2 regions of the Janthinobacterium sp. FW305-128 genome follow, and region 1 is predicted to be linked to the other one. Evidence: predicted binding sites of a transcription regulator. Region 1 holds the regulator's gene; the other holds the start of a gene.
What was found. The regulator FliA, encoded in region 1, starts transcription of late flagellar genes. The targets are predictions, from matches to a motif close to CTAAAGTTTNNNNNNNNNNNGCCGNTA.
Positions count from the first base shown of each region.

Region 2: the regulator FliA is predicted to act here: its motif matches at 1,073-1,099, upstream of IGS60_RS26890 (FlxA-like family protein).

Region 1 covers NZ_JACYMK010000001.1:971,001-975,555, forward strand. Annotated here, with positions in the region: gene IGS60_RS04390 (antiactivator of flagellar biosynthesis FleN protein) at 1-679, shown strand, start outside; gene IGS60_RS04395 (RNA polymerase sigma factor FliA) at 725-1,456, shown strand; gene IGS60_RS04400 (flagellar motor protein) at 1,438-2,184, shown strand; gene motD (flagellar motor protein MotD) at 2,190-2,978, shown strand; gene IGS60_RS04410 (translation initiation factor Sui1) at 3,041-3,403, shown strand; gene IGS60_RS04415 (hypothetical protein) at 3,475-4,332, shown strand; gene IGS60_RS04420 (FxDxF family PEP-CTERM protein) at 4,466-4,555, opposite strand, start outside.
Region 2 covers NZ_JACYMK010000016.1:38,262-42,816, reverse strand. Annotated here, with positions in the region: gene IGS60_RS26895 (PrpF domain-containing protein) at 1-960, opposite strand, end outside; gene IGS60_RS26890 (FlxA-like family protein) at 1,129-1,470, shown strand; gene IGS60_RS26885 (cell wall metabolism sensor histidine kinase WalK) at 1,503-2,990, opposite strand; gene IGS60_RS26880 (response regulator transcription factor) at 2,993-3,682, opposite strand; gene IGS60_RS26875 (Spy/CpxP family protein refolding chaperone) at 3,876-4,379, shown strand; gene IGS60_RS26870 (hypothetical protein) at 4,410-4,555, shown strand, end outside; gene IGS60_RS26865 (intradiol ring-cleavage dioxygenase) at 4,538-4,555, shown strand, end outside.

The DNA.
Region 1 (4,555 bases):
CGATGGCGTGGCTGCACGGCTGGGACTGGCGCACGGCGCCAGCCTGCGCGACGTGGCGCGCCAGCAGTGCGGCCTGAACCAGGTCATCCATCAGGTGCCGCAAGGCTTCGGCGTGGCCAGCCTGGGCGCGCGCAACCACCTGATGGACAGCATGGACTATGCGGGCGAGGACGAATTGCGCCGCCTGGGCAAGACTTTCGAGGTGCTGGCGCGCCAGAGCGGCATCGTGCTGGTCGACGGCGTCGTGGCCGACGAGGGCGATTGCTTCCCCGTGCCCTTGATGGCCTCGTCGGATATCGTGGTGCAAGTGTCGACCAGCGCCACCTCGATCAAGGCGGCGTACTGCCTGATCAAGCGCCTGAGCCAGGAACTGGGACGCCGTCCGTTCGGCATTCTCGTCACGGGCGCTTCCGAATCCGAGGCAAAAGTGGTATACGATAATATGGCACAGGCGGCGAGCCGCTACCTGGCCGTGAAGCTGACCTCGATGGGGTCGGTGCCTGCCGATGAATATCTGCACCGCGCGGCGCGCCTGGGCCGCAGCGTGGTCGATGCGTTTCCGCTGGCGGGCGCCTCGGTGGCGTTTCGCGGACTGGCCGAGCGGCTGGCCCGTTCGGCGGCGCCGGTGCTTGGCGGCACCTTGTACCAGACGGGGAGCCCGCACCAGTTCAGCGCCTGAATCGAACCGCAGCACCAGATAAGATGAGAAAACAATAAGCAGCCTATGTACACGGTCAAAGGGAAATCGAACAAGGACTATTTGCTGACGGAGCACATTCCGCTGGTGAAGCGTCTGGCGCACCATATGAAGGCGAAATTGCCGCCTTCGGTCGAGGTCGATGACCTGATCCAGGCCGGCATGATCGGCCTGCTCGATGCCATTAGCCGCTATGAAGAGACGCATGGCGCGCAGTTCGAGACGTATGCCGTGCTGCGCATCCGCGGCGCCATGCTCGACGAATTGCGCACCAGCGACTGGCTGCCGCGCAGCATGCGCCAGAACATGCGCAAGATCGAGGAGGCGATGAGCACCTTGCAGCAGCGCCTCGGCCATCCGCCGACGGAATCGGAAGTGGCGAAACTGCTCAAGATGTCGCTGGCCGACTACCAGGAAATGCTGGGCGACGGCGGCGGCCACCAGCTCGTGTACTACGAAGACTTTCATGACCCGGACGGCAATGACAGCTTCCTCGACCGCCACTGCGTGGACGAGGACAGCGACCCCTTGCGTTCCCTGCTCGATACCGATTTCCGGCAATCCGTGATCGATGCCATCGACGCGCTGCCACCACGCGAGAAAATACTCATGGGCCTGTATTACGAAGAAGAGCTGAACCTGAAGGAGATCGGCGCGGTGATGGGCGTATCCGAATCGCGCGTCTCGCAGCTGCATACCCAGGCCGTCGCGCGCCTGCGCGCAACCTTGAGGGAGCAGGCGTGGACTGGTCCAGCGTAATCGGGCTGGCGCTGGCGCTGGCGGGCCTGCTGGTCGGCCAGGCACTGGAAGGCGGCAAGATGGCCTCCCTGCTGCAGCCGGCCGCCTTTGCCATCGTCATCATCGGCACCTTCGGCGCCGTGCTGCTGCAAACGCGGTTGCGCACTTTTGTCCGCGGCCTGGAAATGCTGCGCTGGGTCTTCCTGCCGCCTGCCGACACGCGCGCCGCGCTGGCGCGCGATATCGGGCAATGGAGCCTGACGGCGCGCCGCGACGGTCCGCTGGCGCTCGAGCGGCTGATGGAAAACACGGCCGACCGCTTCAACGCCAAGGGCTTGCGCATGATCGTCGACGGCATCGCGCCCGACAAGCTGCGCCAGCTGCTCGACGTGGAAATTTCCGCCTACGAAATGGCCGAGCGCCAGGCCGTCAAGGTGTGGGAATCGGCGGCCGGCTATTCGCCCACCATCGGCATCCTGGGTGCCGTGCTGGGTCTGATCCACGTGATGGAAAACCTCACCGACCCGAGCAAACTGGGCAGCGGCATCGCCGTGGCCTTCGTCTCGACGATTTATGGCGTGGGACTGGCCAATCTGCTGTTCCTGCCGGTGGCCAATAAACTCAAGGCCATCGTCTCGCGCCGCGTGCTGCAGTATGAAATCACGGCCGCCGTGCTGTACGACATCGCCACGGGCGACCATACGCGCATCATCGAAGAGCGCGTGTCCAGCCTGCTGCACGAGCACTGACCATGATGCGGCGCGCGCGCAGGAAGTATGACGAGGAACCGGACAACCAGGACCGCTGGCTGATTTCGTACGCCGACTTCATCACTTTGCTGTTCGCGTTCTTCGTCGTGATGTACGCGATTTCGCAAGTCAACGAAGGCAAGTACCGCGTCTTCCAGAACGCCATCGGCCAGGCCTTCAGTCTGGAAAAGGGCGCGCCGCCCATCATCATGGAAGCGCCGCAGGCGATCCCGTTGCCGAATCCCGCCCTGAAACGCCGCACGGAAGCCATCCGCCGCGAGCGCGAACACATGACGCGCCTGGCGCAGGACTTGACGTCCACTCTGGCGCCGCTGGTCAAGGAAGGCAAGGTGCGGGTCACGCAGACGAGCCGCGGCGTGAGCGTGGAAATCAATGCCAGCGTGTTGTTCGACCCGGGCGCGGCGCGCCTGACGGCGGAATCGGACCAGGCCCTGCGCGCCGTCGCCGTGCTGCTCAAGGATGATACGCACGACGTGCAGGTGGAAGGGCATACGGATGTGCAGCCGATCAGCAATTCCAATTTTGCCTCGAACTGGGAATTGTCGGCCGCGCGCGCCAGCGCCGTGGTGCGCCTGTTCATCGCCAGCGGCGTGCAGGCGTCGCGCCTGACGGCGGTGGGCCACGCCGACAATATCCCCGTGGCGCCCAACGAAACCCCGGAAGGGCGCGCGCGCAACCGCCGGGTCGCCGTGACGATCCTCTCGGGAATCCCGGAAACGGTGACGGAAGTGCCGACGGCGCCTGTGGCGCCGGCACCGGTTCCCGCCAACTGAACGCCGCCGCTTGCTACAAGCGCGGCCATCTTTCCTTTATTTCTACCTATTATCTCTCCATCATGAAAAGCAGCTCCCTGGGCGGTCTCGTCTATTCCACTGAAACGGGCCGCATGTGTCCCGCCTGCCGCCAGCCGCTGGCGCAATGCGCGTGCAAGGCGCAAGCCAAGACGGCGCCGGCGGGCGATGGCGTGGTGCGCGTGTCGCGCCAGACCAAGGGCCGCGGCGGCAAGAGCGTGACCGTGGTCAAGGGCTTGGCGCTGGACGCCATCGCGCTGGCCCTGCTGGGCAAGCAGCTGCGCACGCAATGCGGCTCGGGCGGCACGGTCAAGGATGGCGTGATCGAAGTGCAGGGCGACCATGTCGAAACGGTGATGGCGGCGCTGGCCAAGCTGGGCCACCAGCCGAAAAAGGCCGGCGGCTGAGCGTGCGGAGGCGTGCGGCCCGCTGCCGTGCGCCTGTGGTAACGTGCATTTCCTTTTATGCGCCACCTCATATGAACAGCAAACTGACCGGTATCGCCATCGTCGCTGCCATCGCGGCAGTGCTGGCGCTCGTGTACTGGCCCGCACCCGATGGCGACGCGCCGGACACTGGCGCCACCGCTGCCGCCAGCGCGCCGGCGGGACGCAGCCTGGCGTCGTATTTGAATATCGACGCCACCCCGGTCGCCGATGCCGCGCCCGTTGTCGTGTCCCTGGCACAGCGGCTCGAACGCCTGGGCGCCAGCGGCAAGCCGGAGGACGCGTATGCGGCCTACAACCTGATCGACGACTGCATCGTCTTCCAGCGCGAAAACCGCTTGCCGGGGATGGAATTCGAGTTGGGGCGCGAGATGACGGTGGAAGAAAAAACCGCCCAGCAGCAGCTGTGCGCGGGTCTGACGCAGCGCCAGCGCGAGGACCGCCTCGGCTACCTGGCCACTGCCGCGCAAGGCGGCGTACCGGGCGCGGCTACCCTGTTCCTGTCGGAAGGTCCGTTCGGCGACCGCAGCGCGCTGCGCAACCGTCCCGATGATCCGCTGGTGCAGGCATGGAAGCGGCAAGCCATCGCCCAGCTGACGGCGCAGGCGGATGAGGCGGAACTGACCAGCGTGTCGACCCTGATGATGGCCTACCTGCGCGATGGCGACGTGGTGCAGAAAGACGCGCCGCAAGCGTATGGCTACCTGCTGGCCCTGCGCATGGTCTACGACGACATCCTCACGCCCGGCACCACCAATCCCTACCAGGACAGCTACTGGCACTGGCTGCAAAACGAGTTGACACCCGAGCAGCAGGCCGCCGCCCTGATCAAGGCGAATGGCATCGCCGCGAAATTCCGTCAGCATACGGGCCGGCCCACGCACGGTTGAGTGCGTAGACCAGCCCCTGCACAGGCTGGCCCGTGCATAAGCCAGTCCGTGCATAGGCCAGTCCGTGCATGGCGTCGCCGCACCGGCGCCAGGTCTGCCAGCTACGGCAGTGCTTGCAGGCGCCGGGTGCGGGTCAGGCAGCCGTCTTGCGGCGCCGTACGCTATACCCGATCAGCCCCAGTCCCGCCAGCAGCATGCCGTAGGTTTCCGGTTCAGGCACGGC
Region 2 (4,555 bases), on a different contig from region 1:
GCAGCCGCCCGAGACGGCCAGCGAGGCGTGGCCCGATTGCGGCGTAAAGTAACGCACCGCAATATTTCCCTCTCCCGCCGCCGGCCCCACGATGCAGAACTTGGGGATGGTTTCGCTGCGTTCCAGTTCCGCCAACGTCATCAACCCGCCATCGCGCTTGCGCAAGCCCATCAGCAGTCCCGCCGCGCTCCACACCTGGCGGATCGCCTGCATGAAAGCCGTATCCGCTTCCAGTTCCGCGATGGACTCGTGCGCCGTCTTGCCGAACTGGCTCGCTGGCGCGATGACCATGGGCACGGCCACATCCACGCACGAGACCACATAACCGTGCACTACATCCTGCGCATTGCCTGTTGGTAATAATTTTCCCGTCTTGGCGCCGGCCGGCTGCCGCAGGAACAGGTCCACGCGGGGGAAGCTGCCGGTCACGCCAGGAATGCTGGCGGCCGTAAAGCTGCCGTCGCGTTCGCGCGCCATGCGCGAGGTGGTGATGACGCCCGTGTTGGTGTTGCGGATATCGATATCGTGCGCGCCGATGGCCAGTGCCTCGATCACGCCGCTGTCGAGTCCCCACAGTTGCAGGGCGGACGACATATTGCCGCAGTTCACGCTCCAGTCGATATCGCCGTGTTCGCCAGCCAGCTGGGCCAGGGTGCTGACCAGGCGCGGCTGGCCCGCATGCTGTTCCACCTCGGCGAGGAAGACTTTATTGCTGGTGGGCGTGCCCCGACCCAGGCCCGTGATTTGCCGGTTGCCCGGCTGCCGGCCGGACTGGGGCACGCCCATCAGGTGGCGCAGCAATTCCTCGCGCAGCGTTTGCTCGGCCGGCACGCAGGTCCCGTGCAAGACCAGGCCCGTCGATGTGCCACCACGCATGTGGTGGACGGGAAACTCGATCACGCCGCAGCGTTGGCGGGGCACGAGGTCGGGCAGGGCGGGCAGCAGGGGCGTCATCATCATGGATCGTGGTCAAGGCAGGAAGCGCCAGTGTGCCAGTTTTTCTTGCTGGCGTGCAATCGGATGGTGCGCGCGGCGTCTTTACATGGCTTTACCCGCCTTTACACTTGCCGCCCTGTATTGAGTACCTTGCGCGCCGATAATAAGGTGTTGAATAATCAGGGAGGCAATATGGTAGCGGCAATCGGTTCCGGCAGCGCAGTCGGCGCGGCCGGCAGCGCCAGTGCGGGCAGCAGTGCGCAGATCGCGGCGCTGCAAAAGCAGATCACGGCGGCGCAAAAACAGTTGACGGAGTCGCAGAAGGGCGAGCAGACGGACGCGTCGCAAAAGCTGCAGCAGCAGCTGGCGCAGCAAATCCAGGCCTTGCAGGCGCAAATTGCCCAGCTACAGGCGGCGGCCGCGCAGAAGGCGGCGCAAGGCGAATCCCAATCGGCCAGCAGTGCCGAGACCGTGGCGAGTCCCGCCAGGTCAAGCGCGTCGACCCTGGGCAGCATCATCGATACGCAGGCGTAACAACACATCCACGCGCCAGGCTCGCCGGAAGGTCAGCCTGGCGTTTTGACAGGCAACAACATTTCCACGCACAAGCCGCCACCGCTGCGCAAGCTGGCCCCGATGCGGCCGCCATGGGCATTGATGACGTGCCGGGCGATAGCCAGGCCCAGGCCGTGTCCATCCGTGCTGTGCTGGGTATTACTGGCGCGGAAGAACGGTTCAAAAATGCGCGCCAGGTCCGCGCCAGCCACGCCGGGGCCCCGGTCCAGCACGGCGATGCGCAGCCAGTCGGACATGCGCGACAGTTCCACTTCCACCGTGCCGCCATCGGGGCTGTGCTTGACGGCGTTGCGCACCACGTTTTCCACGGCGCGCGCCAGCAATTCTGGCTGGCCCGTGACGCTGGCGTCGGGCATGGCCGCATCGCCCGCCAGTTCGACGTTCAACTGGCGTGCCCGCGCCTCATAGCGGGCGTCGTCCACGATGTCGTGCACGAGGTCGGCGATGCTGACGTCTTCGCTGTGCATGTGCCCGGCTCCCGTTTGCCCGGCGCCGGCTTCCAGCCGTGACAGCGTCAGCAGTTCACCGATCAGTTTATCCATGCGTTCGCTTTCGCGTTCGATGCGCTGCATCGAGGCGGCCATCTTTTCCGGCTGCTGGTGCGCCAGGCCGATGGCGGCCTGCAGGCGTGCCAGCGGCGAGCGCAACTCGTGCGAGACGTCATGCAGCAGACGTGTCTGGCTATCCATGAGGCTGCGCAAGCGGCCCGTCATGCGGTCGAAATCGCGGCCCAGGTCCGTCAATTCATCGCCGCGCTTGCCGCTGGCGTGAAAACGCGGCGCCAGATTGCCGTGCGAGGCGGCCTCGAACGCTTGCCGCAGGTCGCGGATGGGGCGCGCAAAATACCAGGCCAGCAGGAAAGAAAACAGCAGGCTGGCGGCAATGGCCGCCCCCAAGGGAATGAAGGTGCGGTAGGGCGTGTCCATGCGCGGGGGCGGGCCGCGGCCGAATTCGCCGCGTGGCGGCGCAGTGCCCGCTTCGTGGGGCCGTGGACCGGCTCCCATGGCGCGCGGGCCGCTCAGGGTGACGGCATTGAGGGTGTCGCGCGCGGCGCCCGCTTCGGCATTGCGGAAGCGTTCGGACGAGGGCAGGAACAGCAGATAGCGCTGGCCGTCGCTGCCGGTGACCGTGCGCACGACGGGATGGGCCTGGCTTTGCTCCAGCATGGCGCGCGCCTTGGCCAGCATGGCGGGATGCACCGCGCGGCCCATCAGTTCGTGTCCGCGCGCATCGACGGCAAACACGCGCATGCGCTCGAGCTTGCTCAGGAATTGCCGCAAGGCCTGGCTGCCGCCCGCTTCCAGGGTGGCGCTGGCGGCCTCGATGATCATTTGCGCGGGCGGACTGGTGTCGATGTCGAGGGCCCGCTCCTGCTGTGCCGCCCGGTTTTTCAGCCAGAAGGTGCCGCCGATGCCGATGGTTGCCGTCACTTGCGCCAGCATGATGCACAGAAAAAACTTCCAGAACAGACGGCCCACGCTTACTCCTTGATCAGCTGGTAGCCGAGACGGTACACGGTCTGCAGGCAGGACCGGCCATCGGCCAGGCTGCCCAGTTTGCGGCGCAGGCTGCTCAAGTGCACGTCGATATTGCGGTCGAAGCGGGCCATGGGACGGCCCAGACCCAGTTCCGATAATTGATTCTTGCTTACGGGCTTGCCCGCATGGCGCACCAGCACTTCCAGCAAGTTGAATTCCGTGCTCGTCAGCTCCAGGTGCGCACCGGCCCAGGAAACGCGGCGCTGTTCCGGCCACATCGTCAGTTGCCCTACGGTGAGCGGCGCCAGACCCGAGTTGTCGTGCGGCGCCGCCTGGGCGCGGCGCAGGATGGCGCGGATGCGCGCCGTCAGCTCGCGCGGCGTGCACGGTTTCGTCACGTAATCGTCGGCGCCCAGCTCCAGGCCCACGATACGGTCCGTATCGTCGCCGCGCGCCGTCAGCATCAGGATGGGCAGGTTGCTGCCGGCGCGGATGCGGCGCAGGGTTTCCAGTCCATTCATGCGCGGCATCATGACGTCGAGGATGGCGATGGCGTACAGGCCCGTCAGCGCCTCGGCCGCGCCGCTTTCGCCGTCATGCACGGCGCGGGCATCGAAACCTTCCTGCGTCAGGTATTCCTGGAACATGCCGACCAGTTCCACGTCGTCATCGATTAACAAAACCTTGCTCATGCCTGTGCTTTTTTCGGGTGAATATCGCCCGATGATAGCAGTCAACAGGCGCGGCTCTGGGCCCTTTTACCCGCTTTTACATACGTCCGCTTACATTTGCGCAGCTTCCTTTACACGCTTTTACGCGGCCCTGACGTTGCTTTACACGCCGGACGCCGACAATCAGGGCTGACCTCCACGAAAGGAACGCCCGATGAAATACCTGAGTATCGCCGTATCCCTGTTGCTGTTGTGCGCCTGCAGCATGCCGCTGGTTGCCCTGGCCCAGCAGGAAGCTGCGCCGGCCGGCCCGCCGCCGCGCGCCATGCCGGGGCCGCCGTCCGGCTTCCGTCACGGCCCAGGCGGACCCGGCGCGCCAGGCTTGCCGCCGTTCCTGCATGGCATCGACCTGAGCGAAGCGCAGCAGGATAAAATTTTTGCCGCCACCTACGCCCAGGCGCCTTTGCTGCGGGAACAGGAAAAGATCGCTTTCAAGGCCCACGAGCAGCTGCGCGCGCTGGCCGCCTCCAGCGCCTACGACGATGCGCAAGCCAGCGCGCTGGCGAACACGGCGGCGCAAGCCATGGCGAAGATCAGCTTGCAGCATGCGCGGCTGGAGCAGCAATTGCTGGCCGTGCTGACGCCGGCACAGCGCCAGCAGGTGCAGCAGCGGCACGACAGCCGCCAGGGTCCGCGCGACCTCCGGCGCTCCGGGTAAGCGGCAGGCGCGAGCGCAGGGAGAGCCAGCATGCGCATCCATGCCTTGCGTCCGGGCAGCAGCTTGCAAGCGCTCTCGCGCCATGCGACGCAGGCGCTGTACCTGTGCGCCAGCCTGAATCCCGCCTTGGCGGGCTTGCCCCACTTGATGGAATATCTATGGAACTACATGATCAC